DNA from 4 places in the Streptomyces sp. NPDC046925 genome. Region 1 is predicted to be linked to each of the others. Evidence: riboswitches for the same ligand, from Rfam matches in the RefSeq annotation. Region 1 holds a riboswitch; each other region holds the start of a gene.

Region 1 (6,940 bases):
GCGAAGCGCCGGATGCCGCGCTCCCTGGCGACGGCCGCGATGTGTTCGAGGAGGGTGGAGGCGACGCCGCGGCCCTGATGGGCGTCCTGCACCAGGAAGGCGACCTCGGCCTCGTCGGCGGGCGCGCTCGCGGACATGCCGCGGGAGTCGATGCGGTCGAAGCGCACGGTCGCGATGAACTCGCCGCCCACGGTGGCCGCGAGACCCACCCGGTCCACTTGGTCGTGATGGGTGAACCGGTGGACGTCCTTGGCGGACAGGCGGGGGTAGGGCGCGAAGAAGCGGTAGTACTTCGACTCGTCCGAGACCTGCTCGTAGAAGCTGACGAGGCGGTCCGCGTCCTCGGCTGTGATCGGCCTGATCCGCGCGGTGCCTCCGTCACGCAGGACGACATCGGCTTCCCAGTGGGAGGGATATGCCTGCCGGTCCGACGGGGTCGTCATGGGGCCAGGGTACGGGTCGCGGGTGCGCGGCGGCCGGGGCAGGCTAGGAGTCGTCGAAGGGCGGGACGCGGGCCCGTGGCACGAGGACGTACGGTCGACGGGGCAGGACCACCGGTCGATGCCGTACGGACCAGCGGCCGGCGGAGCACGCGCAACGGCATGAGACACTGGTCTAGACAACTGTGAGACATCCGGAAGGGCAGCAACACATGGCTGAGCGCCGCGTCAACGTCGGCTGGGCCGAGGGCCTTCACGCCCGACCCGCCTCCATCTTCGTCCGCGCGGCCACCGCCGCCGGCGTCCCCGTGACGATCGCCAAGGCTGACGGCAACCCCGTGAACGCCGCCTCCATGCTCGCCGTGCTCGGCCTGGGCGCGCAGGGCGGCGAGGAGATCGTGCTCGCCTCCGACGCCGAGGGTGCGGACGCCGCTCTCGACCGTCTGGCGAAGCTGGTCGCCGACGGCCTCGAGGAGCTTCCCGAGACCGTCTAGCAAAGACCGGTACTCGTACGGCGAAGGGCCTGCCCGAATTCGGGGCGGGCCCTTCGCCGTTTCCGCGCACCCCATCGAATACCGAGGGCTTTTACCGAATTCGGGCAGCAGAAATAACGCCCCCGCCGAATAGCACTTCTTTGTATACGGCGCCTCTGTTAATGCCGGAGGCCCACCGTGTTTACGGCATGTTGCGAATCCCTCACACGATCACGGCCCACGGTCCGGTGACCTTGCGGAACCGGAGAAAAGCGCGGCCTGTGCGCGGCCGTCGACCGTTCCGCGTGGGCCGCGGCGAGCGACCTGGCCCGTTCCGCGTCCCCGCGGGCGACCGCGTCGACGATCGCGGCGTGCTCCGCCCAGGACTCCGCGGGAGCGGCCGGGCCCTCGACGACGTACATCCAGGCGATCTTGTGGCGGAGCTGGGTGAGCAGCGCCGTGAGGCCGGGGCTGCCGGACGACTGGGCGAGCGTCTCGTGGAACCAGCCGCTCAGCGAGCGCAGATCCTCGCTCTGGCCGCGCCGGGAACGCTCCTGGCCGAGCCTGACGAGGCCGCGCAGGACCTTCAGGTGCGCCTCCGTGCGGCGCTGTGCGGCGCGGGCGGCGCCGAGCGGCTCCAGGAGCACGCGCATCTCCAGGAGGTCGGCGGCCTCCTGCTCGGTGGGCTCGGCGACGCAGGCGCCCGCGTGCCGGCGCGTGACGACGAAGCCCTCGGCCTCCAGGGTGCGCAGGGCCTCGCGCACGGGGACGCGGGAGACTCCGTAGCGGCGCGCGAGCAGTTCCTCGGTGAGCCGGCCGCCCCGTTCGTAGACACCGGAGACGATGTCGTCCCGGATGGCCGTGCACACCGAGTGCGCGGGAATGCGCATGAGCTGACCTCCGCCTTAATCCCCGCGAAACGCGGTCGACCGACGCTTTTTCAGTGACTCTATTGCAGAGCGGCTGCATTTCCGACGGCTGGCCAGAATCCATGGATACTTTTGGCCAAAGGTGATGCGTGACCAAAGGCGGCGGGGAACGGCGAAAGCCCCGGCTCGCGATGAGCCGGGGCTTTCGGTGAATCAGGTGCGCGTCGCGCGAACCGCCGTGGGTCAGACGTTGACGCCGTGCGAGCGGAGGTACGAGACCGGGTCGATGTCCGTGCCGTAGTCCTCGCCGGTGCGGGCCTCGAAGTGCAGGTGCGGGCCGCTGGAGTTGCCGGTGGAGCCCGAGAGGCCTATCTGCTGGCCCGGCGTGACCGCCTGGCCGACGGTGACACCGAGGGACGACATGTGGCCGTACTGGGTGTACGTGCCGTCGTTCATCTTGATGACCACGTTGTTGCCGTAGGCGCCGCCCCAGCCGGCCTCGACGACGGTGCCGGAGCCGACCGCGTGGACCGAGGTACCGGACGCGGCGTGGAAGTCGACGCCGGTGTGGCTGCCGGAGGACCACATGGCGCCGCCGGTCTGGTAGCCCGTGGAGACGTACGAGCCGGAGATCGGGGAGACGTAGGTGTTCAGGCGCTTGCGCTCGGCCTCGCGGGCGGCGCGCTCCTTGGCCTCGCGCTCCTTCTTGGCCTTGGCCTTCGCCTCGGCCTCGGCCTTGCGCTTGGCCTCCTCGGCCTTCTTCTTGGCGGCCTCTTCGGCCTTCTTGGCGGCCGCGGCGGCGTCGGCGGCCTCCTGCTGCGCGGTGGCCTGCGCGTCGATGCTCGCGGCGAGCGAGTCGCCGACGGAGACAGCCTGGGTGAGGCCGGTGTGCTCGAGAGCCACCGCGTCGTCGGCGGCGAGCGCCGGAGCGGCCAGGCCTCCGATGACACCGGTGGTGGTCAGTGCGGCGACGCCCGCCACATTCGCGGTCGTGCGCGTGAGGCGGCTCGGGCGACGGTGCTTCCCGGTGGCACGGGTGAACGCCATGAAGCGGCTGGTCCTTTCCTTCCCTCTCGCCTACCGGGTTAGCTGACGGGTTCGGAGCAGGAAGGTCTCCTACGAGTCCCTCGCCTCACGGCAAGGTTCCCGATTCACCCCAAGGGGACATGTGGGTCCCCGGCTCCCCTGGCTCGCGCCGTACGGGGACTCGGCGATGACTGTCCGGTGCCGCGGGTGCGGCGTACTGCATGACGAACAGCCGGACCAGACGCTAAGCGTGGCGTCTTTCAAACGACAAACGGATCAGAGCTTTTGTAGCGCACGCCACAGGGCAGACACGTAACCTCCATACCAATTCGGACAAATGAGGACCCCGGTGGCCAATTCCAGCCACCGGGGTCCCGATATGTCCTGACTGTCACTCAGGCTGTCACCGTGCTCAGCCGGTGACGACACTCACTTCGCCGATGCCGAGCGCCCTGACGGGCTCCTCGATCTGCGAGGCGTCACCGACGAGCACCGTCACGAGCCGGTCCACGGGGAAGGCGCTCACCACGGCGGCGGTGGCCTCCACGGTGCCGGTCGCGGCCAACTGGCGGTACAGCTGCGCCTGGAAGTCGTCGGGCAGGTGCTGCTCGACCTGGTCGGCGAGGGTGGCCGCCACGGAGGCCGCCATCTCGTACTTGAGCGGGGCCACGCCCACCAGGTTCTGCACGGCGACGTCACGCTCGGCGTCCGTGAGGCCCTCGGCGGCGAGGGTGCGCAGGACCTTCCACAGGTCGTCGAGCGCCGGTCCCGTGGACTCGGTGTCCACGGAGCCGCTGATGGCCAGCATCGCTGCGCCCGTGCCGTCCGGAGCCGAACGCAGGACCTGGGCGAACGACCGTACGCCGTAGGTGTATCCCTTCTCCTCGCGCAGGACGCGGTCCAGGCGCGAGGTGAGGGTGCCGCCGAGGCAGTACGTGCCGAGCACCTGGGCGGGCCAGACGCGGTCGTGCCTGTCCGGTCCCACGCGTCCGATGAGCAGCTGCGTCTGGACGGCGCCGGGGCGGTCGACGATCACGACACGCCCGGTGTCGTCGGCGGTCACCGGCGGCACCGGACGCGGCTGCGCCGTGCCGCCGGTCCAGGAGCCGATGGTGTCGGCGAGGACGGCGTCCAGGTCGGTGCCGGTGAGGTCGCCCACGACGACGGCGGTCGCCGTGGCGGGCCGCACGTGCTTCTCGTAGAAGGCGCGCACCGCGGCCGAGTCGATGGCCGTGACCGTCTCCTCGGTGCCCTGGCGGGGCCGCGACATGCGCGACGTGGCCGGGAACAGCTGCCGGGAGAGCTCCTTGGCGGCGCGGCGCGCCGGGTTGGCGGCCTCGTGCGGGATCTCGTCCAGGCGGTTGCGTACGAGGCGTTCGATCTCGCTGTCCGCGAAGGCGGGGGCGCGCAGGGCGTCGGAGAGCAGGCCGAGCGCCTTCGGGAGGCGGGAGACCGGGACCTCCAGGGAGACCCGGACGCCGGGGTGGTCGGCGTGCGCGTCCATGGTGGCGCCGCAGCGGTCGAGTTCGGCGGCGAAGTCCTCGGCGGAGTGCTTGTCGGTGCCTTCGTTGAAGGCCCTCGCCATGATCGTGGCGACGCCGTCGAGGCCCGCGGGCTCGGCTTCGAGCGGCGCCTCCAGGTGGATCTCCACGGCGACGACCTGCTGGCCGGGGCGGTGGCAGCGCAGCACGGTGAGGCCGTTGTCCAGGGTGGCGCGCTCGGGCGCGGGGAAGGCCCACGGCCTGGCGGCGCCCGCCTGGGGCTGCGGGTGGAACTGCATCGTCGCGGCCTCGGTCACTTCGCCGCCTCCTCGTCGTCCTCGTCGGTGGCTTCGGGGCCCGCTGTGCCCTCTACGGGCTCGTACACGAGCACCGCCCGGTTGTCGGGGCGCAGGCGGGCGGCGGCGGCCTCACGGACCTCTTCCGCCGTGACGTCGAGGACGCGCTCGACGGCGGTCAGGGCGAGCTGCGGGTCGCCGAACAGGACGGCGTACCGGCACAGTTCGTCCGCGCGGCCCGCGACCGTGCCCAGACGGTCCAGCCACTCGCGCTCCAGCTGTGCCTGGGCGCGCTCCATCTCCTCGGCGGTGGGGCCCTCTTCCGCGAAGCGGGCGAGCTCCTCGTCGACGGCGGCCTCGATGACGGGCACCTCGACGTCGCCGGACGTCTTCACGTCGAGCCAGCCGAGCGAGGGCGCGCCGGCGAGCCGAAGCAGGCCGAAACCGGCCGCCACCGCGGTGCGGTCGCGGCGCACGAGGCGGTTGTAGAGCCGCGAGGACTCGCCGCTGCCGAGGACCGTGAGCGCCAGGTCGGCCGCGTCGCACGCGCGCGTGCCGTCCTCCGGGAGGCGGTAGGCGGCCATCAGGGCGCGGGCCGGGACCTCCTCCTCGACGACCTCGCGCAGCTCCTTGCCGATGATGTCGGGCAGCGAGCCGTCGCGCGGCGGCTGCTTGCCGTCGTGCGAGGGGATGGACCCGAAGTACCGCTCGACCCAGGCGAGGGTCTGCTCCGGGTCGATGTCGCCGACGACCGAGAGGACGGCGTTGTTGGGCGCGTAGTACGTACGGAAGAAGTTCCGCGCGTCCTCCAGCGTCGCCGCGTCCAGGTCGGCCATGGAGCCGATCGGGGTGTGGTGGTAGGGGTGGCCCTCGGGGTACGAGAGGGCGGTCAGCTTTTCGAACGCCGTGCCGTAGGGAACGTTGTCGTAGCGCTGGCGGCGCTCGTTCTTGACGACGTCGCGCTGGTTCTCCATGGATTCGTCGTCGAGCGCGGAGAGCAGCGAGCCCATCCGGTCGGCTTCGAGCCACAGGGCCAGCTCCAGCTGGTGTGTGGGCATCGTCTCGAAATAGTTGGTGCGTTCGAAGCTCGTGGTCCCGTTGAGCGAACCGCCCGCGCCCTGTACCAGCTCGAAGTGGCCGTTGCCCTGGACCTGCTTCGACCCCTGGAACATGAGGTGCTCGAAGAGGTGCGCGAGGCCCGTACGGCCCTTGACCTCGTGGCGCGAACCGACGTCGTACCAGAGGCAGACCGCGGCGACCGGGGTCAGGTGGTCCTCGGAAAGCACCACGCGCAGGCCGTTGGCCAGCCGGTGCTCGGTCGCTGTCAGGCCGCCGGAGCCGGCCTCGGCTGTGGCCGTGTGACCCATGGGCATGTACGTCCCTTCGATCGCTAAAAGCTGGAATTTCTGCCAGTCCTGACACTGTATGCAAGCGCGCTGACTACCGGCGAAGTTCCCGCTCCGCCCTTGGCGTACTCGTGCCCGAAGTCCGGGTCGTGTTCGGCGTTGTCAGTGGGACAGTCCACAATGGTCGGCGTCAGATCCCGTTGATGGTCGGCGTCAGGTCTTGCTGATGCCCTGGCAGACACCGTGAAGGAGCCGCAGCCGCGATGGCCCGCCGCAGCACGAAGACCCCGCCGCCCGACGAGTCGTTCGAGGAGAAGATCCTCGACATCGACGTCGTCGACGAGATGCAGGGCTCCTTCCTCGAGTACGCGTATTCGGTCATCTACTCGCGCGCCCTGCCGGACGCCCGCGACGGCATGAAGCCGGTGCACCGCCGCATCGTGTACCAGATGAACGAAATGGGCCTGCGCCCCGACCGCGGCTACGTGAAGTGCGCCCGCGTCGTCGGCGAGGTCATGGGTAAGTTGCACCCGCACGGAGACGCGTCGATCTACGACGCCCTGGTGCGCATGGCGCAGCCCTTCTCCATGCGCCTGCCCCTGGTGGACGGGCACGGCAACTTCGGCTCGCTCGGCAACGACGACCCGCCGGCCGCCATGCGGTACACCGAGTGCCGGATGGCCGACGCGACGTCCCTGATGACGGAGTCGATCGAAGAGAACACGGTCGACTTCGAGTCGAACTACGACGGCCAGGAGCAGGAGCCGGTCACCCTCCCGGCGGCCTATCCGAACCTGCTGGTCAACGGCGCGTCGGGCATCGCCGTCGGCATGGCGACGAACATGCCGCCGCACAACCTCGGCGAGGTCATCGCCGCGGCCCGCCATCTGATCAAGCACCCCGGGGCCGACCTGGAGACGCTGATGCGTTTCGTGCCGGGCCCGGACCTGCCCACGGGCGGCCGCATCGTCGGCCTGTCCGGGGTCAAGGACGCGTACGAATCAGGGCG
Region 2 (6,940 bases), on a different contig from region 1:
CACGCGGGTCACTTGGCGGGCTCCTCGTCGGCGCACGGCGTGACGCACGGCCCCTTGGCCCACCACTCCGGGAGCATCGCGATCGCCTCGTCGCCCAGGGGGTTCACGCCGGGGCCCGCGGCCAGGGAGTGGCCGACCAGGACGTGCAGGCACTTCACGCGGTCCGGCATGCCGCCCGCGCTGGGGAAGCCCTCCAGGACCTCGATGGCGTCACGGCGCGCGATGTAGTCCTCGTGCGCCTTGCGGTACGCGGCGGCAAGCTCCGGGTCCGTCTTGAGCCGCTCCGACATCTCCTTCATGACGCCGTTGGCCTCGAGCGTGCCGATCGCGGAGGCGGCCCGCGGGCACGTCAGGTAGTACGTCGTCGGGAACGGCGTCCCGTCCGGCAGGCGCGGCGCCGTCTCGACGACGTCCGGCTGCCCGCACGGGCAGCGGTGGGCGATGGCCCGCAGGCCGCGCGGCGGACGGCCGAGCTGCTGCTTGAAGGCCTCGACGTCGGCGTCGGTGGGCTCGGTGCGCGGGGTGGTCGGCGGGGGCGTTTCCATGCCTGTCTTTCGATCGGTTCTCTACGAGAGGTGGGTTCTCTAGGAGAGGTGGGTTCTCTAGGAGAGGTGGGTTCTCTAGGAGAGGTGGGTTCTCTGCGAGAGGTACTGGTGGGAGAAGGTCAGTCCTCGTCCGGGCGGTCCGCCTTGTCGACGCCGTCCCAGACGTTGGAGTACCAGGGCCTGGCGGCCGCCCCCTGGTCGGAGCGCTGTTTGTTCGCCGCCGCGGGATCGATCACCGTATAGCCGGTCTCGCCCGGCATCACGTAGTGCAGGCGGTCCCGGATGCGCTGCTCCGCGTACGCGTCGTCCCGCCAGCGGGCCTTCTCGTCCCGCAGCTTCTCGACGTTCTCGCGGCGCTCGGCCTGCTCCTTGCGCTGCTCGGCGATCTCCTGGCGCTGGGAGACGTACTGCCTTATCGGATAGGCGAGCGCGACGACCAGCGAGCAGAGCACGAGCGCCAGGAGCGCGGCGCGTCCCGTGAGCCGGGAGCGGCGCGCCTGCCGTTTGGTCTGGGAGCGGTAGACACGCTCCGCGGTCTGCTCGCCGAGCAGCCGCAGCCTGGTCGCGGTGGAGAACCGGTCGCGGTCCTTCACGGCCATGTGTGCCGCCTCCCCGATACGTACGAACGTCCCCGCACACGGTACGGGACCGAGTACGGGGACGTACGTAACTACTCAGCGGTGCCGGAGCCCAGTAACAGCTCAGCCCTTGAAGCGGGGGAACGCCGAACGACCGGCGTAGACCGCGGCGTCGTCGAGGATCTCCTCGATGCGCAGGAGCTGGTTGTACTTGGCGACGCGCTCGGAGCGGGCCGGGGCGCCGGTCTTGATCTGGCCGCAGTTGGTGGCGACGGCGAGGTCGGCGATGGTGACGTCCTCGGTCTCGCCGGAGCGGTGCGACATCATGCACTTGAAGCCGCTGCGCTGGGCCATCTCGACGGCGTCGAGGGTCTCGGTCAGCGAGCCGATCTGGTTGACCTTCACCAGGAGGGCGTTCGCGGACTTCTCCTCGATGCCGCGGGCCAGGCGCTCGGGATTGGTGACGAACAGGTCGTCGCCCACGAGCTGGACCTTGTCGCCGAGCTTCTCGGTGATGACGTTCCAGCCGGCCCAGTCGTCCTCGAACAGCGGGTCCTCGATGGAGACGAGCGGGTACGAGGAGACGAGCTCCTCGTAGTACTCGGTCATCTCGGCGGCCGAGCGGTCCTTGCCCTCGAAGGAGTACGTGCCGTCCTTGTAGAACTCGGACGCGGCGACGTCGAGCGCGAGCGCGATCTGCTCGCCGGGGACGTAACCGGCCTGCTTGATGGCCTCGAGGATGAGGTCGAGCGCGGCGCGGTTGGAGTCGAGGTTCGGCGCGAAGCCGCCCTCGTCGCCCAGACCGGTGGACAGGCCCTTGTCCTTCAGGACCTTCTTCAGCGTGTGGTAGACCTCGGTGCCCCAGCGCAGGGCCTCGGAGAACGACTCGGCGCCGATCGGCGCGATCATGAACTCCTGGATGTCGACGTTCGAGTCGGCGTGCGACCCGCCGTTCAGGATGTTCATCATCGGAACGGGCAGCAGGTGCGCGTTCGGGCCGCCGAGGTAGCGGAAGAGCGGCAGGTCGGAGGCCTCAGACGCGGCGTGCGCGACGGCGAGCGAGACGCCGAGGATGGCGTTGGCGCCGAGCGAGCCCTTGTTGTCGGTGGCGTCGAGGTCGAACATCGCCTGGTCGATCAGGCGCTGCTCGGTGGCGTCGTACCCGACGAGCTCCGGGCCGATCTGCTCGATGACGGCGAGGACGGCCTTCTCGACGCCCTTGCCCTGGTAACGGTTGGGGTCACCGTCACGGAGTTCGATGGCCTCGAAAGCACCGGTGGACGCACCGGACGGAACGGCGGCACGACCCGTGCTGCCGTCGTCGAGGCCGACCTCGACCTCGACCGTGGGGTTGCCTCGGGAGTCCAGGATTTCCCGGGCTACGACGACGTCGATGGACGGCACGAGCATCTCCTTCTGGGATGTGACGCGAGTACGCGGGGCATCGGCCCCGCGGACACGAGCCTAACCGGCTCCCGGACAACAGCCAGCCGACCGCCCGTCCTGTGGACAAACCGAGAGCGAATTGTTTACGAACGGAACAAACATACCCCGCCCCCGGTGCGTACGGGGGATACGCGCACCGGGGGCGGGGAGTCTGCGGGGACGGGGGTGGCGCCCGTAGGGGCGCGGGGAACTGCGCGGCCAGCCACGGGACACCCGCAGACGATCAAGGTCCGCGAGGCGCCCCGCCAGAATCAGCTCAGGTGGAGCTGCTGGCCGGGGTAGATCATGTCGGCGTTGTCGATGATGTCGCCGTTGAGCTTGTACACCTTGTGCCAGCCGCCCTTGACCTTCTCGGCCTCGGCGATCTTGGAGAGGGTGTCACCCTTCTCGACCTTGTACTCGCCGTCACCCTTCTTGACCTTCTTGCCGGTCGGGGTCTCGACGGTCTTCTTGGACTCGGTCTTCGGGGCGGCCTTCGGAGCGGCCTGCTGCGGCTGCTCGGTCTGCGGGGTGGGCTGGCTCTTGGGCTGCTCCTGGGTCTGCTGCGGGGCGCTCTCCTGCGCACCGCCACCCTCGTTGGAGGCGCCCGAGAGGCCGACGCCGCAGCTCGGCCAGGCACCCTTGCCCTGACCCGCGAGAACCTTCTCGCCGATCTCTATCTGCTGGGCCTTGGAGGCCTTGTCGGCGCTGGGCGCGTACTTCGTGCCGCCGTACGCCGCCCAGGTGGACGACGAGAACTGCAGACCGCCGGTGTAGCCGTTACCGGTGTTGATCGACCAGTTGCCGCCGGACTCGCACTGGGCGACGGCGTCCCACTCGGAGTTCGTCGCGGCGGAGGCCTGGCCGGCCGCCATCAGCGGGGCTGCGACCGCGACACCGGTGACGCCGGCGAGCGTGGCGACACGGGTGGCCTTGGACGGGCGGCGGTGCTTGCCCTTGCTGGAAAACAGCATGAGTGATCCCCTCACCGACGCCTGCGAGGTGAGCTGTCGGGTTCGGGCCGATGAAGTTGCCCGGCCGCGCTTCCTTGAGCGCGACTTAACCCCTAGCCGTTCCTGACCGTCCCTCCGCATCGCTCTCGCGATGCCGAACGGCCGGGCCCGGCGGAAACCTTGGGTCCCCCGCTCCTGCCTACGGCGCTTACGCGACGACTGTTCCCGAACGGCCGTTGGCAGGACTCGGCGTACCGACCGGCGGGGCCCGCTGTGGCGAGCGGTCACGACCGTAGGCATGCCCCCGGCCGAATTCCAAAGACGATCAGGGCCTTTGAGACCCATGTCTCACTTGCGCCAATCTGGACATCAGACGCAAAGCGACTCGCCAACTACCCCTACTTTTCGCCCAAATCGAGGCTCTGACCGGGAAGGATGAGGTCGGGGTCGGAGCCGACCGACTGCTCGTTCTCGGCGTACAGCTCGGTCCACCCGCCCTTCACGTCGAGGTCGTCGGCGATGGTCCAGAGGTTGTCTCCGGAGCGGACCGTGTACGTCCCGTCGGAGCCGTCCTGCCGGCGCTCGTCGCCACGGGAGGCATGCCGGCCCGAACCTTCGCGGGAGGAGTCCTCCGCCGCCTCGTCGTCCGCGCTGCCGCCGCGGTGGCGGCCCTCGCCGTCACCGGCCGAGGGGGTGGGGTCGGACGAAGTGGCATCGTCACGGCCGGACTTGGCCGAGTCATCCGACTTGTCCGACTCGTCGTGATTCTTGTCTCGCGACTCGTCGTCGGCGCCGGACTCGCCCGACTCGCCCGACTCGCCGGAAGCCTTGTCCGACGACTTCTTCGAGGACTCGTCCGAAGGCTCGGCGCTGTCCGAGGGGTCGGCCGACTCGCTCGGCGACGCGCTCGGTTCGTCCGACCCCTTCGACCCGCCGGGCTTGGTCGACTCCGACGAATCCGAGGACTCCGTCGACTCGTCGGAAGGCACCGTCGTGATCGGCGCGCCCGGGTCGACCTCGGCGGCGGCGCCGCCCTGCGTGAGACCGGCGACCGGGGCGCAGCTCGGCCAGGCCTTGGGGCCCTGGTCGTCAAGAACCGCCTCGGCGACGGATATCTGCTGCGAGCGGCTGGCCTGATCGGCGCTCGGGGCGAAGTCGAGGCCGCCGTAGTTCTCCCAGACCTCCTGCGAGAGCTGGAGCCCGCCGTAGTACCCGTTGCCCGCGTCCGCGCTCCAGGATCCGCCGCTCTCGCACTCCGCGAGCTTGTCCCACGTGGCGGTGTCCGCCGCGCTCGCGCTGGTGGCGCCGAGCAGCGGGATGGCGATCGCCGATCCTGCGACTCCTGCCGCGACGATCAGGGCCGGGGCCTGGCGGGGGCGTCGGTGACGACCATTGCCGGAGAGCATGCGGTTGCCTTTCGCGTGACTGGAGCGACGACTGCGGCACGGGAGGCCGAGTCGTCGGTGAACGTAGCGGCAGTCGAACGCTTGTCACAAGTCGATGCAGCGGAGATCACGTGAAAGTCACAGTCTTGACGGCATGTCAGCTGGACGGTGTCCCGGGCGTCTGATATTTGCTCCGCTGTGCGGGTGCGAACTCCACGGGCAGGGTGCGGAGTCCACGCATGATGAGCCCGCCACGCCACCTCAAATCACCAGGTTCCGCCGCTAGTCGCAGGTCAGGAAGGCGCCGCAGCAGGGTCGCGAGGGCGGTCTGCCCTTCGAGCCTGGCGAGCGGAGCACCGAGACAGTAATGAATGCCATGGCCGTAGCCGAGGTGCTGGTTGTCGCGGCGGGAGAGGTCGAGCGTGTCCGGATACCGGAATCGTTCCGGGTCGCGATCGGCGGCGGCAAGGACGACGAGGACGGGGTCTCCGGTGGCGATCTCCTCCCCGCCGACGGTCAGCGGCTCGGTGGCGTACCGCCAGGTGGCCAGTTCGACGGGCCCGTCGAAACGGAGGAGTTCCTCAAGGCCTGTCTCCAGGAGGCCGGTGTCCCCGTCCCCGAGGGAGGCCTGGAGCCGCTCGCGCTGCTCGGGGTGGGTGAGGAGGGCGAAGGTGCCGTTGCCGATGAGATTGACGGTGGTCTCGAAGCCGGCGAAAAGCAGGATGAAGGCCATCGCGGCGGCCTCGTTCTCCGTGAGGTGCTCGCCGTGGTCGGAGGCGCGGATGAGCCCGGAGATGAGGTCGTCGCCGGGTTCGAGGCGCTTGCGGTGGATCAGCTCGGCGAGGTAGCCGCGCATCTTCTTCACGGACCGGGCGACCCCGCCCCTCGGCCCTCCGCCGTGACGGATCATCATCCCCGCCCAGTCGCGGAAGTCGTCCTGGTCCTCGCGGGGCACCCCGAGCAGGTCGCAGATGGCGTAGATGGGGAGCGGGAAGGCGAAGTCGTGGATGAGGTCGGCCTCCCCCTTCTCCGCGAACCGGTCGATGAGGTCGTCGGTCAGCTCCTGCACGCGGGGCGCGAACTCGGCGACGCGGCGGGGAGTGAAGGCCTTGGAGACGAGGCGTCGCAGCCGGGTGTGGTCCGGCGGGTCGATGTTGAGCAGGTGCGTCATGAGGTTCGCACTGCGCTCGCCGGGGATGCCGGTCTTGCTCTTCCCATGCGAGGGCTCGCCGTGATGCGCCGGGTTCTTGCTCAGCCGCGGGTCGGCAAGCGCCTGCTTGGCATCGCCGTACCGGGTGACCAGCCAGGCCTCCACACCGCTGGGCAGCCGGGTCTTGCGCACGGGGGCGTGCTCGCGGAGCCAGGCGTAGGCGGGGTAGGGGTCGGTGGCGAACTCCCACGAGAAGAGTTCGGGTACTGGCCCCTCGGCCTCGGGCGTGAGGTGGTGCGCCCCTGCGGGGCAGGCTGCGGGGGTGTCCCCGGCGGGGGCGGGGGGCTGGTCTGGCATGGTGACGACGTTATCCGGCTTTCTACTGGCCCCTGGGCCCTGGTTGCCGTCATCACCGGCTTCGCCGAGTTCGTCCTCAAACGCCGGACGGGCTGGAACCCCCCTCGGCCGCCAGCACCGCGTCCCGGTAAGCCCGCGCCGCCGCCCGCAGTGCTGCCTCCGGGTCCGTGCCCTCCGACTCTGCTCGCAGGGCCAGTGCCAGGAGGTCGTAGCCGATGCCCTCTCCGGAGGGGGCGGGGACGTCCAGGCCCGCTGTCCGTACCCGTGAGGCCAGTTTCGCGGCGAGGGCCAGGCCCGGCTGGCCCAGCGGGATGCCCTCCGTCACGGACGTGCGCTGCTTCTCCTGCGCCTTCATGCGCAGCCAGTTCGCCTTCACGTCCTCCGGGGTGTCCGCCGAGCCGTCGCCGAAGATGTGCGGGTGGCGGTGGATCAGCTTCTCGACGATCGTGCCCGCCACGTCGTCCACCGAGAAGGGGGCGTCCTCGTCGTCCTCCGCGATGCGGGAGTGGAAGACCACCTGGAGCAGGACGTCGCCGAGCTCCTCCCG
Region 3 (6,940 bases), on a different contig from region 1:
GGGCGGGTCCACACCGAGAGGACCTGCTTGTCGTTCGCGCTGTCCGCCGGCATACGGCGTCCTCCCTCACTCGAATTACGGGTTCCGTCAGATACGGGTTCCGTCAGCGTAGCTCTTGGGCGAACAGTGTACGAGTTTGCGTACGGTGTTCGGTTTCTCGTCCTAGGCGCCCGAACCGCCCGAACGGCCCCGTCTCGCCTGCGGCCCCGCGCCCCGCGGGTGACGCTGAGCCTGCCAGGCGGCCGATCCGGAGGTACAGCATGGGTTCCGTACGACGGGCTCTCGTGATGGTGCTCGCGGCACTCCTTGTCGGCCTCGCGGCGGCCTGCGGCGGATCCGGCAGCGGCTCCGACGGGGAGACCGCACGGGCCCGCCCCGCCGAGCTGGGCTTCGAACACCCCGGAGTGCTCGTCAGCAAGGCGCAGCTGAAGCGCGTGCGCGCCCACGTCGAGGCGCGCGAGCAGCCCTGGCTCTCGGCGTTCGAGCAGATGCGGGACAGCAAGTACGGCGCGGCCGGCTACCGGGCCAAGCCGTACGCCGTCGTCGGGTGCCCGGCGGGCGACCGCGCCGGAAAGGGCTGCGTCGAGGAGCGCGAGGACGCCATCGCCGCCTACACCCAGGCCCTGCTCTGGAACGTCACGGGCGAGCGCGCGCATGCCGAGAAGGCCGTACAGATCATGGACGCCTGGTCGCGGGTGATCACCAAACACACCGAGGCCAACGCGGGCCTCCAGACGGCCTGGGCCGCCTCCACCTGGGCCCGCGCGGCCGAAGCCGTGCGCTACACCTACGACGGCTGGACCGACGGCCAGCTCCTGCGCTTCGAGCGGATGCTGCGCAACGCCTACCTGCCCCAAGTGCGCGACGGCGCGGCCGACTTCAACGGCAACTGGGATCTCCTGATGGCCGACGCGACCATCAACATGGCGGTCTTTCTCGACGACCACGAAGCCTTCGAGAAGGCGGTGACGCATTTCAGGACCCGCGTCCCGGCCTACTTCTATCTGAAGTCGGACGGGCCGCTGCCCGTATCGCCCGCGAACAGCGGCATCAACACACCGGACAAACTCCGGAAGTACTGGTTCGGGCAGAAGACATTCGCCGACGGCCTCTCCCAGGAGACCTGCCGGAACTTCAAGCACGCCAGCTACTCCCTGGCGGCCACCGCGCACATCGCGGAGACGGCCTGGCATCAGGGCGTGGACCTGTACGGCGAGGTCAAGGAGCGGCTGCTCGCCGCGCTCGAGTTCCACTCCAAGTACCAGCTTGGAGCCAAGGCGCCGGACTGGCTGTGCGGCGGCAAGGTGCAGCGGGACATGGGGCCCGACACCGAGGTGGGCCTCAACCACCTGCGGGAACGGCTGAAGCTCGACCTGCCGGAGACGGAGAAGCTCACGCGCGAGCAGCGCCCCGAGGGAACGGACGGCCTGTTCGTCGCCTGGGAGACGCTGACGCATGCCGAGAACGTGTGAGGGCTCAGGAGGGCCCATGAGGGTCCAGGAGGGCTCATTCTCAACCGGTTCGCTTTCACTCCCCCTGATGGCGTAGAGTTGCATTCAACGGCGCGGGGTGGAGCAGCTCGGTAGCTCGCTGGGCTCATAACCCAGAGGTCGCAGGTTCAAATCCTGTCCCCGCTACTAAAGTCCGGAGGCCCGGATCCAGAAATGGATCCGGGCCTTCGGCATTTCCGCGTGCGTGCGCGACAAGCTGTGCGTGTGCGATGGCTGTGCGTGCGTGCGCGACGGCTGTGCGTGCGTGCGCGACAGCCACCCGGTCGGCCCACACCGGTCGCCCCGCGCCGCCGCTCCGGGAACCCTGGATGAACGTGGTCATGGATCTGGTCCTGGCCGCGGAATTCGGCGGGAGAGACCGGTGGGGCAGCGAGGAGGCAGCGGTGGCGGGGGCGGCGCGGGCAGGCCCGTGCGCCGGTCCGTGCGCCGAGATCCGGGCAAGGGGCGACCCATGCCGGGCTCCGGCACGGCACCGCCGCGTGCGGGATCCGGCACGGCACCCCGCGCGGGCTCCGGCACGGGCCCCGTCGTCAGGCACGAGCGGGCGTTCGTACGGGCCCTTCCGCTGCTGCTCATCGTCGTCGGGGTCGTCTACGACGTCTCGACCCCGGCCGCGTTCACCGCGGCGCCCCTCTTCACGGCCGCCCCGCTGATCGCCGCCCCCTTCTACTCGCTGCTCGGCACCGTCCTCGCCGGCCTCGGCTCCTGCGCCACCGTCCTCGTCCTGCACTTCAGGACGAGCAGCACCACCGACGTGGAAGCCGTCACCGAAGTGCTCACGGTCTTCACCGTGGCCGTCCTCGCCGTCCTGATCAACCGCGTCGTGAGCCGCAGCGACGAACAACTCGCCTCCGCCCGCTCCATCGCCGAGGCCGCCCAGCGCGCCGTACTGCCGCAGCCGGACCCCCGGATCGGCGGGCTCGACGTCGCCGCGCGGTACGAGGCCGCGGAGGCGGACGCGTTCATCGGGGGTGATCTGTACGCGGTGCAGGACACCTCGCACGGCGTACGCGTCATCGTGGGCGACGTACGGGGGAAGGGCATGGGCGCGGTGGCGGCCGTCGCCGTGGTCATCGGGGCGTTCCGGGAGGCCGCCGAGCAGGAGTCCACGCTGGAGGCGGTTGCGCAGCGCCTGGAGCGGGCGCTGGCGCGTGAGGGCACGCGACGCGACGGGCTCGACGACTTCGAGGGGTTCACCACCGCCATCCTCGCGGAGATCCCGCACGGCGGTGGTCCCGTACGGCTCATCAACCGCGGGCATCCGGGGCCGCTCCTCCTGCACGGCGACGGGCGGCTGTGCGTCCTTTCCGCGACCGAGCCCGCGCTGCCGCTGGGGATGGGTGAACTGGGGGCCTGGCCGGACCGCGCGGACGAGTCGGAGTTCCCGCCGGGGGCGATGCTGCTGCTCTACACCGACGGGCTCTCCGAGGCGCGTGACCGGCGGGGCGTGTTCTACGACCCGGCCGCGCGGCTCGCCGGCCGCATCTTCCCCGGCCCCGACGGACCGGACGCGCTCCTGTCCACGCTCACCGAGGAAGTGCGGCGGCACACCGGCGGCGGGACGACCGACGACATGGCGCTGCTCGCGGTGCGGCGGCCTTCGGCGCCGGTGGCCGACGCCGGATGACGTAGATCGATGTCACGGGCCGTGACTGAAGGACCTCACTCCGCATAACAACTGACGCACTGTCAAGGAAGTGTGAAGCTGCGGTGTGTGAAGAAGTGACGACAACTCGCCCCGTTCCGAACCCTCGTGTCCCGTTAAGTACAGGCCAATGCCGTTAACGATCAGCCGGAACGGCTTGGAATACGGCCCTGCTGTCTATTAACGTTCGATAACGCAGCGCGGTCGTCCCAGCCGTCACTCGAGGCGGCTCCGCGCGCACGCGCCTAATCCCGAAAGGGAGCCGGGGAACCATCAATTGGGGTGAATCGGGCATCTGTGCATCCGTGCCAGGTGTTCGTAGGAGACCTTCCTGCTCCGAACCCGTCAGCTAACCCGGTAGGCGAGAAGGAAGGAAAGGAGTGCGCCCCCGTGGCGTCCAACCGCCCTGCCCCCCAAGGCGCGTACGTACCGAATGACGACGATTTCGGTGGGTATGACGAAAATTCCTGGGAGGAATGGAACCCCACCGAGGAGTCCATCCGTCCCGTCCGCGGCAGGCACCGCGTGCACAAGCGGGGCGGTGGCGGACTCGCCCGCAGCTCCACGGTTCTCGGCGTGGGCGTCATCGCCGCAGTCGGCGCGGGCGGCATAGCCACCGCGCAGGGCGGCAAGCCCCCGGTCTCCATCGAGATGCCGGACATGTCGGCGGTCACGGACTCGCTGCCGGAGGCCAAGTCGCTTCCCGGCGTGGGCTCTTTGATATCCGGCGACTCCTCCGACTCCGCCGCCGCGGACAACGGTGTCACCGTCGCCGCCGCGCCCCTGAGCTCCGCAGGACTCAGCAGCGCCGATGCCGAACAGGGCACGACGGACGCGGGTGAGGCACTGCGGGCCCGCATCATGGAGCAGGCGGAGAACCAGCAGGACCAGGCGGACGACGCGGTCCAGAAGGCGGCCGAAGAAGCCGCCGTGAAGCAGGCCGCCGAACAGGCCGCCGCCAAGCAGTCCGCGGCCGAGAAGAAGATCGCCGCCGAGAAGGCCGCCGCGAAGAAGAAGGCCGAGGCGGAGGCCAAGAAGAAGGCCGAGGCCGAGCGCCTGGCCAAGCTCGCGAAGAGCTACACCCTCCCCGTCGCCTCGTACACGCTCACCGGCACCTTCGGTCAGCCCGGCTCCATGTGGTCCTCCGGCTACCACACCGGCCTGGACTTCGCGGCTCCCACGGGCACGCCCATCAAGGCCATCCACTCCGGCACCATCAAGGAGGCCGGCTGGGCGGGGGCGTACGGCTACCGCACGATCCTCGAACTCGACGACGGTACCGAACTCTGGTTCTGCCACCAGTCCTCGATGAGCGTCAGCGCCGGCCAGAAGGTCACCACCGGCGAGACCATCGGCCGCGTCGGCGCGACCGGCAATGTCACCGGCGCCCACCTCCACCTGGAGGTCCACCCGGGCGGCGACTCCACCGGGGTCGACCCGGCGGCGTGGCTGCGCGGCAAGGGCCAGTCGCTCTGATCCAGCAGGTCTGAAGCAGCCGGCACGTAACCCCAGAACCCCGGCGGTCCTGGCGACAACCCCCCGACGCCAGGGCTGCCGGTCAGGTGTGCCCGCCATCCGGTTCGGCATGCCCGCCATCCGAGTGCCGCGGCACGGTGTTGCGGAATGCTGTGATCCGTATGGGCGTTGAGTCCCGTATGACTTCTCTCCGCAAGCTTGGCTCGTCCGATCTCGACGTCTTCCCGCTCGCTCTCGGCGGCAATGTCTTCGGCTGGACGGCCGACGAGGCGCAGTCCTTCTCGGTGCTCGACGCCTACACCGCAGCCGGCGGCAACTTCATCGACACCGCCGACGTGTACTCGGCCTGGGTGGACGGCAACAAGGGCGGCGAGTCCGAGACCGTCATCGGCAACTGGTTCGCCTCGCGCGGCAACCGCTCCGACGTCGTGCTCGCCACCAAGGTCGGCGCCCACCCCGAGTACAAGGGCCTGTCCGCGAACACCATCAAGGCCGGTGCCGAGGAGTCGCTGCGCCGACTGCGCACCGACTACATCGACCTGTACTACACGCACTACGACGACCCGACCGTCCCCGTCGAGGAGATCATCGGCGCGCTCGACGACCTGGTGACGTCCGGCAAGGTGCGCGCCATCGCCGCGTCGAACGTGACCCCCGAGCGCCTCCAGGAGTTCCTCGACTTCTCCGACCGCGAGGGCCTCGCGCGCTATGCGGCGCTCCAGCCGCACTACAACCTCGTCTCGCGCGACACGTACGAGGGTTCGCTCCAGGACGTCGCGTCGCGCTCGGGCCTGGCGGCCGTCCCGTACTACGCGCTCGCCGCCGGCTTCCTGACCGGCAAGTACCGCCCGGGCACGCAGGTCGACAGCGCGCGGGCCGCGGGCGCGGGCAAGCACCTGGAGACCGAGCGCGGCCGGAAGGTGCTCGCCGCGCTCGACGAGGTGGCCGAGGCCCGCGGCGCCGAGATCGCGACGGTGGCCCTGGCGTGGCTCGCGGCGCAGCCGACGGTCGCGGCGCCGATCGCGTCGGCCCGTACGGTCGAGCAGCTGCCCGCGCTGCTCGCGGTGGGGGACCTCGAACTGACGCAGGCCGAGGTCACGACACTCACCGAGGCCTCCGCCTAGCCGCGGTAGGGGTTGTACGCGGGGTAGGGCATCGCGGGCTGGGCGTACGGATATCCGTACGGGGGTTGCTGCTGGTGCTGCTGCTGCGGATAGGGCTGCTGGTATCCGTACGACGGCTGCGGATACCCGTAGGGCTGCTGGTACCCGTACGGAGGCGGCATCGGTACGAGCACCGGTGCCGTCACGCGTGCCGCGTAGGCCAGGGCGGGCCGTGCCGCGTCGCGGCGCTCCCACAGCGCGTTCAGCAACTCCCGCTCCCGTACGACGAAGTCGGCGCCCGCCTTGCCGCGGCGCCCGCGGTGGCGCAGGAGCGCGAGAGACGTCGCGTACGTCTCGTACTGCGCGACCGTGCGCGCCGCCGCCTTGCCCTGGGTGTACGAGGCGTAGTCGCGGGCCAGGGTCCGGGCGCGCATCGTGCCGAGGGCGTACGGCTCGGGGGCGGTGAGCCAGCCCGCGAGTACGTACGCGGGCAGTTCGGCCCGCACGATGCGCAGGCCGCGCTGCCTGATCCAGATCACCAGCCAGGTGAGCAGGCCGAACGAGGGCAGCATGAAGGCCGCGTACACGGCGAAGAAGCCGTAGTCCCCGAAGCTCGCCGAGCCGTTCCACAGGGCGTGCAGGCCCATCGCCAGGAGGAGGCCGCCGAGCGGGAGCAGGACGCGGCGCCAGTTCTGCCGGTCGGCGCTGAGGGCGGCGATGCCGAAGCCGATGCCGGTGAGCACGGTGAAGAGCGGGTGCGCGAACGGCGACATCACGACGCGTACGAAGAAGGTCGCCGCCGTCACGGAGGCGAGTCCCGTGCCGCCGTTGAGCTGGTCGGTGCCGAAGGCGCTGCCCAGATAGAGGATGTTCTCGGTGAACGCGAAGCCGGTGGCGGTCACCCCGGCGATCACCACGCCGTCGACGATGCCGGTGAACTCGCGTCTGCGGAAGAGGAAGACGAGCAGTACGGCCGCCGCCTTCGCGCTCTCCTCGACGATCGGCGCTATGACCGTGGCGCCGAGGGTGTCGGCGCTGGTGGGGTCGGCGGTAGCCGTGGCTATCCAGCGGGTCGCGAAGCTGTTCGCGACGATCGCTATCAGGGCCGCCGCGCAGGCTCCCCAGGCGAAGGCGAAGAGCAGGTTCCGCCAGGGGCCCGGCTGGACCCGTTGCAGCCAGCGGAAGGCGGCCACCAGGAGCGGCAC
Region 4 (6,940 bases), on a different contig from region 1:
CCTTCGACTGATGCCAGCCGACCCGATCGGCCGCCTGGCCACTGGTGAGCCCGGCCTTCGTGCGCAGCTCGCGCAGCTCGGCACCGAGTTTCCGGCGGCGCACCGCGGGACCGTAGCGCATGTCCTTCTCCTTCCCGGCGGAGGCGCTTGTCCGGCCTCCGACGGCCTCTCACCGGCGACAGTAGAGGAAGCGACGGCCCCACGCCCAAATACGGTCTTCCGTAGCAGAGTTCACCGCTTCGAGCGACAGATATATGCACATCTTGATGGATGACCACCTGTGAGGGGCCCGGGAGTGGCAGGCTGGCGCAAAGCACCATTCCGGGACTGTTCTCGTGCCTTCCGCTACGAGTCGGAGCCGAGCCCCGGTGGGAAAGGGACACGTCGCCATGGCAGACCTTCAGGAAGCATCCGTCACCCTGCCGAGCGATCCTGCCTCGGTCTCCGCGGCCCGGAAGTACGTCTCGAACGTCCTCGCGGAGTGGGGCCTGCCGGACGACACGGAAGTGGCCGACACGATCCGGCTCATCGTCTCCGAACTCGCCACGAACGCCGTCCAGCACACCCGCGGCCAGTCGCCCACCTTCACCGTGGACGTCGAACTCGACCGGGAGGAGCAGCTGCGCATCGGCGTCACCGACAGCCATCCCCGCTACCCCAAGCGCCTGCCCGCGGCCGTCCAGCAGGACAACGGCCGCGGCCTGGTGATCATCCGCTGGCTCACCATGGAGTGCGGCGGCCGTCTGTCGGTCACTCCCACCCCCGAGGGCGGCAAGACCGTCTGGATCGCGCTGCCCTGGACCGCGCCGGTCCGCGGCGAAGCGGCGGCCCCCTCGGGCTGGCGCTCACCCCGCTGAGCGCCCGAAGGCTCCCCTCAGCAGCGCCCGGAAGGTGTCCGCCGCGGGATGCGGCTCATCGGTGCGGTGGACGACCGAGATCGTACGGCGCAGGTTCCCCGGCTCGAGGGACCGCACCCCCACCGGCGTCACCGCCGTCCGCGCCACCATCTCCGGCACGACGGCGATGCCGAGCCCGGAACTGACAAGGGCGCACACCAGCGCGTAGTTCGGGGTCTCCACCAGGACCGAGGGCGTCGCCCCGGCCCGGACGAGGGAGGACTCCACGCCCTGCCGGGGCGGATGCGCGGGCGCCATGCTGATCAGCGGGTGACCGGCCAGCTCGCCCAGGGGCAGCCGGGAGGAGGCGCTCGCCAGCGCGTGGCCGGGCGCGGTCACCAGGACGAGCTCCTCGACCAGTACCGGCTCCGCGGTCACGGACGCGGGCAGCGGCACCGGGTCCATCGGTTCGTACGTGTGCGTGAGCGCCAGATCGACCTCGCCCGCCGCCACGGCCGCGACACCGAGCGGCGGTTCATAGCCCCGCACCGTCAGGTCGATGTCCGGGTGGGCGCGGCGGAACGCGGTCAGCGCGGGCGGCACCAGATGGATGCCGGCGCTGGTGAAGGTGCCCACGCTCAGCCTGCCGCCGGACAGGCCCGCAAGCCGGGCCAGTTCGTGCCGGGCCTGCTCCATCTCGGCGAGGACCCGGCGCGCCCGGGCGAGCAGCAGTTCGCCCGCGCCGGTCAGCCGTGCCCCGCGGTGATGCCGGACCAGGAGCGGGGTGCCCGCCTCGCGTTCGAGCTTGGCCAGCTGCTGGGAGAGGGCGGGCACGGTGTAGCCGAGGCGCTCGGCGGCGCGGGTGATCGACCCGGCCTCGGAGACCGCCACCAGTGCGGCGAGCCGCGTCGGGTCGTACATGGGCTCTCCCGGTGCAGGAGCCGGCGGGCGGTGGTGCCGTGTGGCGCTGTCCGCCGGCGTGGGGCTAAACGCCTGCTTAAGGCAGACCCCAGGATATTGCACATACCTGCTGAAGGCAGAAGAACGGCAGGCTGGGTGGCATGGACGCTCAACTGGTCGCTTTCACCGGAGTCGCCGCGGGCATGGTCGCCATGCCGGGCGCCGACTTCGCCGTCGTGGTGCGCAACGCGCTGGCTTCCCGCCGTGCCGGGGTCGCCTGCGCGGTCGGTGTCGCGGGCGGGCTCGTGGTGCACACGGCCCTCGCGGTGGCGGGGGTCGCGGCGGTCCTGGCGGCGGTTCCCACGCTCTTCCGGGCGCTGCAGGTGGCGGGCGGGGGCTATCTGCTCTACCTCGGCTACCGGGCGCTGCGGTCGGCGGCGCGGCCGCTCCGGGACTTCGGCGCGAACGCCGGGGAGGGCCGCGGGGACGGGGACGGCCGTGGCGGGGGCGGCCATGGCGAGGGTGACGGGGGCCGTGAGGAGCGGCCGGCGGTCGGGGGCAGCCTGCGTCAGGGCTTCCTGACCAACGCCCTCAACCCGAAGGCGCCCGTCACCTTCCTCAGCGTGCTGCCCCAGTTCGTGCCCGCGGGCACGTCCGCGATGCCCAGGACACTGCTGCTCGCGTCCGTCATCGTGGCCCTGGCCCTGGTGTGGTTCCCGACCGTCGCGCTCCTGGTCGACCGGCTCGGGCACCGGCTGCGCCGGCCGCGGGCGGTTCGCGCGATCGAGGGCGGCACGGGCGGCGCGCTCAGCGTCCTCGGCCTGGTGCTCCTCACCGAGGCTCTGCTCGCCTGACGTCGTCGGGCGCGTCCGACTCCTTGTCCCTGTCCGCCGCGCGGCGCACGAGGAGGGGGAGCAGGCCCCACAGGCCCGAGCACACCACGAGCGTGCCCGCGCTCGCGATGATGCCGCCGGTTCTGCCGACCGCCACGTCGACGACCAGGAGCACCGCACCGGCGATCGCGAACACCAGGACCACCAGGCCGAGGCCGGCGAGGCGGGACGACACCCGTACGATCCGCGGCTTGGCCTGCCGCCCGAACAGCGACCTGTGCACGGCGGCCGGCGCGGTGAACAGCGCCGCGGCGAGGACGGCCAGGAGGAGCGTGCTGACGTACGTGGCGCGCTGCATCGTGTCGAGCGACGGGAAGCGCTCGGTGAAGGCGAGCGTCAACAGGAACGCGAAGAGGATCTGCACGCCGGCCTGCGTCACGCGCAGTTCCTGGAGGATCTCCGAGAAGTTGCGGTCGGCCCGCTCGAAGCGCGTTTCGTTGCGCGGCTGCTTGTCCCGGTCGTCGCGCGGTGGCTCGTCCCGGGCGGTGGAGCTGTTGTTTCCGGCCATGGCGCACGAGTATCCGCGTCGACGCTCTCCACGCCTGGCGGGCGCGCCGGTCAGGGGGCTCGCGGGGGCCGGTCGGGCGGTGGCGGGGAAGCCGCCGCCACCGCCCGACGGGCAGACGATCAGTGCCGGGTGATCAGCGCACCCTGCCGTACCAGACGCTCTTCGTCCAGATCTTCTCGAGCCGCACCACGGTGTTCGACTTCGGGGCGTGCCAGATCCGGCCCTTACCGGCGTAGATGCCGACGTGGTAGACGTTCCGGCCGGAGTGGAAGAAGACCAGGTCGCCGCGGACGCGCTTGGACGCGGAGATGTGACGGGTCTTGTTGTACTGCTGTGCGGCCGTACGCGGCAGCTTCTTGCCCGCGCGCTTGAACGAGTAGAGGGTCAGGCCCGAGCAGTCGAACCGGGACGGCCCCGTCGCTCCGTAGCGGTACGGGGAGCCCTTCTTCGAGGCAGCGATCTTGAGCGCTTTGGTCGCGTGCGTCGCGGCCTCTGCTTCCGGCGTGAGTCCCGGCGCCGCGAGCGTGCCGCCTACGACGGCGAGCGTGAGGGCGGATACCGAACCGGCCCTGGTGAGCAGCGACGGAACATGATTCAGCGCGGTCATGCGCAACCCTTCGTCAGCCGCCTGTGAAGGATGACCTGTCGGATTCGGGCTGGCGAAGTTGCCCGGCCGCGGTGTGCGGCTTCACCCCAAGGGTCGGCGTCCGGACCTTCCGGACCGACGACCCGTCTTGCTTGGGTCCTCCACTCCTGCCGATGCACCGATGTCGACCGGTCATCCGGGCGGCGGCAGGACTCGGCGTCCGCCCGGACCGCCCCGCCGCTGTGGCGGGGGCTTGTCGTCGGAAGGGATCTTGACCCGTCAAGTGGTCGAATTCCGAGCCGAAACGGCGTTTTGTGAACATCCTCACGACTGAACCGTTCGGGTGGACAGGGTGGGATTCGGAATCGGCCCGAGGGGTCCGACGATCGTTCGACCAGCACCGGAACGAAGAATTCCGGCCCACGCGTACGCATCTGACGCAACCGAAGGCGGCCCGAAAGACGACAATTGTCTACGCCGAACGAGGTAGCCCGTTTGGTTCGTTTGGAAGTGGGCCCGGACGGTGCGGACTTCAGGGGCGGGGTGACGGAGGCTCAGGGCACCTGCGGAGGCGGCACGGTGACCCGTCCGGCCCGCCGCTCTCCGTCGAGGACACGCAGCGCTCTGGCCAGCGTCGGTGCGTGCACGGCACTTTCGCCCCCGCTGGTGCATGAGCGTCAGGGCGTCCCGCAGGGCCGTCGCGCTGCCGACCAGGGCCTGGGCGGCGCGCAATCCGCCGTAGGTGTCCGTGGCGCGTGCGGGGTTGATCCGGCCCACCAGGTCGACCACTTCGAGATACCGGTCGATCAACTCGCCCTCGGCGCGAGTGAGTGCGGGCAATGGAGGGAGTTCGGGCGGCAGCACCGGCGGGTCACCTCGCGTCCGGGGTGTCGAGATTCGCGGTGTCGAGGGATGACTTGCGGCTCGCGATGATCCGGTCCACCAGGCCGTACTCGACCGCCTCGGGGGCGCTGAGGATCTTGTCGCGCTCGATGTCGGCGGCGATGCGCTGCGGGCTTTGGCCCGTGTGCCGGACGAGCAGCGCCTCCAACTGGCTGCGGGTACGCAGGAGTTCGTCTGCCTGGATCGCCAAGTCGCTCGTCTGGCCGTGGATCGGCTCGGCGATCGAGGGCTGATGGATCAGCACCCGGGCGCCGGGCAGCGCGAACCGCTTGCCGGGGGTGCCCGCGGCCAGCAGGACGGCGGCCGCCGACGCGGCCTGGCCCAGGCAGGTCGTCTCCACGTCACAGCTGACGAACTGGATCGTGTCGTAGATCGCCGTCATGGCGCTGAACGAGCCGCCGGGGGAGTTGATGTAGAGCGCGATGTCGCGGTCGGGCGCCAGATATTCGAGGTGCATGAACTGCGCCATCACGTCGTTGGCCGAGGTGTCGTCGATCGGTGTGCCGAGAAAGACGATGCGCTCCTCCAGGAGCTTCGAGTAGGGGTCGAGGGTCCGCTGCCCCGTACTGGTGCGTTCGGTGAACTCGGGCAGGACATAGCGGTTGAACGGTCGGTTCATGGCACGTCTCTCCTCTGCCGGGGGTTGGCTGCTCCCCAAGGCTTCTGTAAAAAATGTACAGGACGTACGTAACGTCGTGGGGAGGAGCATGTTCCGGTGATCCCGCCGGAGTCAACAGACGTGCCGTGTTTCAGCCGCCCGCTGAAAGCCGGGGCGACGGTGCGCGGGGCCGGATGACGGGTGCGGCGGCATGGGCATACTCCGGCTCGTCGCGCACCCGGCGGCCGGTCGTCAGTCGTCGGCCGCCGGTCGCCCGCTGCCGGTCGTCCGCCGTCAGTCGCCCCGAGCCGAAAGCGCCGTATGAACCCGGAAGTCCACCAAGCCCCCGACGCCCGCCGGACCGCCGACGCCGGTGGCGGTCTGGTTCACCTCACCGCCCGTGAACTCGCCGCGGCGATCCGGGCCCGCGAACTCTCCGCGCGTGAAGTCGTCCAGGCGCACCTGGACCGGATCGAGCAGGTCAACGGCGCCGTGAACGCCGTGGTGACCCTCACGGCCGAGCGCGCGCTCGACGAGGCGCGCGCCGCCGACGAGCGAACGGTGCGCGGCGCACCGCTCGGTCCGCTGCACGGCCTGCCCGTCGCCCATAAGGACACGCACGACACCCGCGGCATCCGCACCACCTACGGGACCCCGCTCCTGGCCGACAACGTTCCGGACCGCGACGAGCTCATCGTCGAGCGGATCCGCGGCGCCGGCGCGATCACCATCGGCAAGACCAACGTGCCCGAGTTCGCGGCCGGTTCGCACACCGTCAACCCGGTCTTCGGCGCCACCCGCAACCCCTACGACCTCACGCGGTCGGCGGGCGGCAGCAGCGGGGGAGCGGCGGCCGCGCTCGCATGCGGCATGCATCCCCTGGCGGACGGCAGCGACATGGGCGGTTCGCTGCGCAACCCCGCCTCGTTCTGCAACGTGGTGGGGCTGCGCCCCTCGCCGGGCCGGGTGCCGACCTGGCCGGACGCCACCCCGTGGTCGACGATGGCCGTGCAGGGGCCGATGGCGCGAAACGTCGCCGACGCGGCCCTGCTGCTCTCCGTCGTCGCCGGTCCCGACCCGCGTTCGCCGATCTCCCTGGAGACGCCGGGGAGTGCGTTCGCCGGGTCGCTGGAACGCGATCTGACGGGACTGCGGATCGCCTGGTCGCCGGACCTGGGAGGAGCGGTGCCGGTCGACCGCGAGGTCACCGATGTGCTCGCGCCCGCGGTCACGGCCTTCGCCGGTCTCGGGTGCACGGTCGAGGAGGCGTGCCCGGATCTCTCCGGCGCCGACGAGGTGTTCCGGACCTTCCGTGCCTGGCAGTTCCATCTGGCGCTCGGTGCGCTCACGCGGACAGCGGCCGACCGGATCAAACCCAGCCTGGTGCGGAACGTACAACAGGGGCGCGCACTCACCGGCATCGACCTGGAGCGCGCCACCGTGCTGCACGGCCAGCTGTTCCACCGGGTGCGGGAGTTCTTCGAGCGGTACGACGCCCTGATTCTGCCCACCAGTCAAGTCGTACCGTTCCCCGTCGAATCGGAATATCCGGACACGGTCGGCGGGGTGGCGATGACCGACTATCTGGAGTGGATGCGCTCGGCGTATCTGGTGTCCGCGACCGGCAGTCCGGCGCTCTCGGTGCCCGCCGGGTTCACCCCGGCGGGGCTGCCGGTCGGGCTGCAGATCGTCGGGCCGCACCGTGCCGATCTACAC

What was found. Region 1 has a riboswitch for cyclic di-AMP ahead of ABZ906_RS00480 (M23 family metallopeptidase). Riboswitches for the same ligand answer to the same signal wherever they lie in the genome.
Region 2: another riboswitch for cyclic di-AMP. It lies ahead of ABZ906_RS44990 (transglycosylase family protein); the one in region 1 lies ahead of ABZ906_RS00480 (M23 family metallopeptidase).
Region 3: another riboswitch for cyclic di-AMP. It lies ahead of ABZ906_RS24340 (M23 family metallopeptidase); the one in region 1 lies ahead of ABZ906_RS00480 (M23 family metallopeptidase).
Region 4: another riboswitch for cyclic di-AMP. It lies ahead of ABZ906_RS30650 (C40 family peptidase); the one in region 1 lies ahead of ABZ906_RS00480 (M23 family metallopeptidase).

What each region holds. Positions count from the first base shown of each region.
Region 1 covers NZ_JBEYWZ010000001.1:117,088-124,027, reverse strand. Annotated here, with positions in the region: gene ABZ906_RS00495 (GNAT family N-acetyltransferase) at 1-443, opposite strand, end outside; gene ABZ906_RS00490 (HPr family phosphocarrier protein) at 653-934, shown strand; gene ABZ906_RS00485 (GntR family transcriptional regulator) at 1,093-1,803, opposite strand; gene ABZ906_RS00480 (M23 family metallopeptidase) at 2,026-2,829, opposite strand; cyclic di-AMP (ydaO/yuaA leader) riboswitch at 2,842-3,005, opposite strand; gene ABZ906_RS00475 (pitrilysin family protein) at 3,221-4,606, opposite strand; gene ABZ906_RS00470 (pitrilysin family protein) at 4,603-5,958, opposite strand; gene ABZ906_RS00465 (DNA topoisomerase IV subunit A) at 6,195-6,940, shown strand, end outside.
Region 2 covers NZ_JBEYWZ010000023.1:56,908-63,847, forward strand. Annotated here, with positions in the region: gene ABZ906_RS44970 (Ppx/GppA phosphatase family protein) at 1-12, opposite strand, end outside; gene ABZ906_RS44975 (DUF501 domain-containing protein) at 9-545, opposite strand; gene ABZ906_RS44980 (septum formation initiator family protein) at 665-1,144, opposite strand; gene eno (phosphopyruvate hydratase) at 1,247-2,527, opposite strand; gene ABZ906_RS44990 (transglycosylase family protein) at 2,821-3,522, opposite strand; cyclic di-AMP (ydaO/yuaA leader) riboswitch at 3,526-3,718, opposite strand; gene ABZ906_RS44995 (transglycosylase family protein) at 3,900-4,907, opposite strand; gene ABZ906_RS45000 (cytochrome P450) at 5,044-6,393, opposite strand; gene ABZ906_RS45005 (nucleoside triphosphate pyrophosphohydrolase) at 6,470-6,940, opposite strand, start outside.
Region 3 covers NZ_JBEYWZ010000005.1:611,285-618,224, forward strand. Annotated here, with positions in the region: gene ABZ906_RS24320 (TetR/AcrR family transcriptional regulator) at 1-53, opposite strand, end outside; gene ABZ906_RS24325 (alginate lyase family protein) at 261-1,472, shown strand; tRNA gene ABZ906_RS24330 (tRNA-Met) at 1,564-1,637, shown strand; gene ABZ906_RS24335 (PP2C family protein-serine/threonine phosphatase) at 1,963-3,138, shown strand; cyclic di-AMP (ydaO/yuaA leader) riboswitch at 3,389-3,535, shown strand; gene ABZ906_RS24340 (M23 family metallopeptidase) at 3,547-4,632, shown strand; gene ABZ906_RS24345 (aldo/keto reductase) at 4,812-5,756, shown strand; gene ABZ906_RS24350 (PrsW family intramembrane metalloprotease) at 5,753-6,940, opposite strand, start outside.
Region 4 covers NZ_JBEYWZ010000009.1:73,469-80,408, forward strand. Annotated here, with positions in the region: gene ABZ906_RS30625 (helix-turn-helix transcriptional regulator) at 1-121, opposite strand, end outside; gene ABZ906_RS30630 (ATP-binding protein) at 390-857, shown strand; gene ABZ906_RS30635 (LysR family transcriptional regulator) at 846-1,757, opposite strand; gene ABZ906_RS30640 (LysE family translocator) at 1,898-2,590, shown strand; gene ABZ906_RS30645 (DUF6328 family protein) at 2,568-3,137, opposite strand; gene ABZ906_RS30650 (C40 family peptidase) at 3,271-3,744, opposite strand; cyclic di-AMP (ydaO/yuaA leader) riboswitch at 3,748-3,923, opposite strand; partial or broken gene ABZ906_RS30655 (hypothetical protein) at 4,278-4,587, opposite strand; gene ABZ906_RS30660 (ATP-dependent Clp protease proteolytic subunit) at 4,595-5,245, opposite strand; gene ABZ906_RS30665 (amidase) at 5,546-6,940, shown strand, end outside.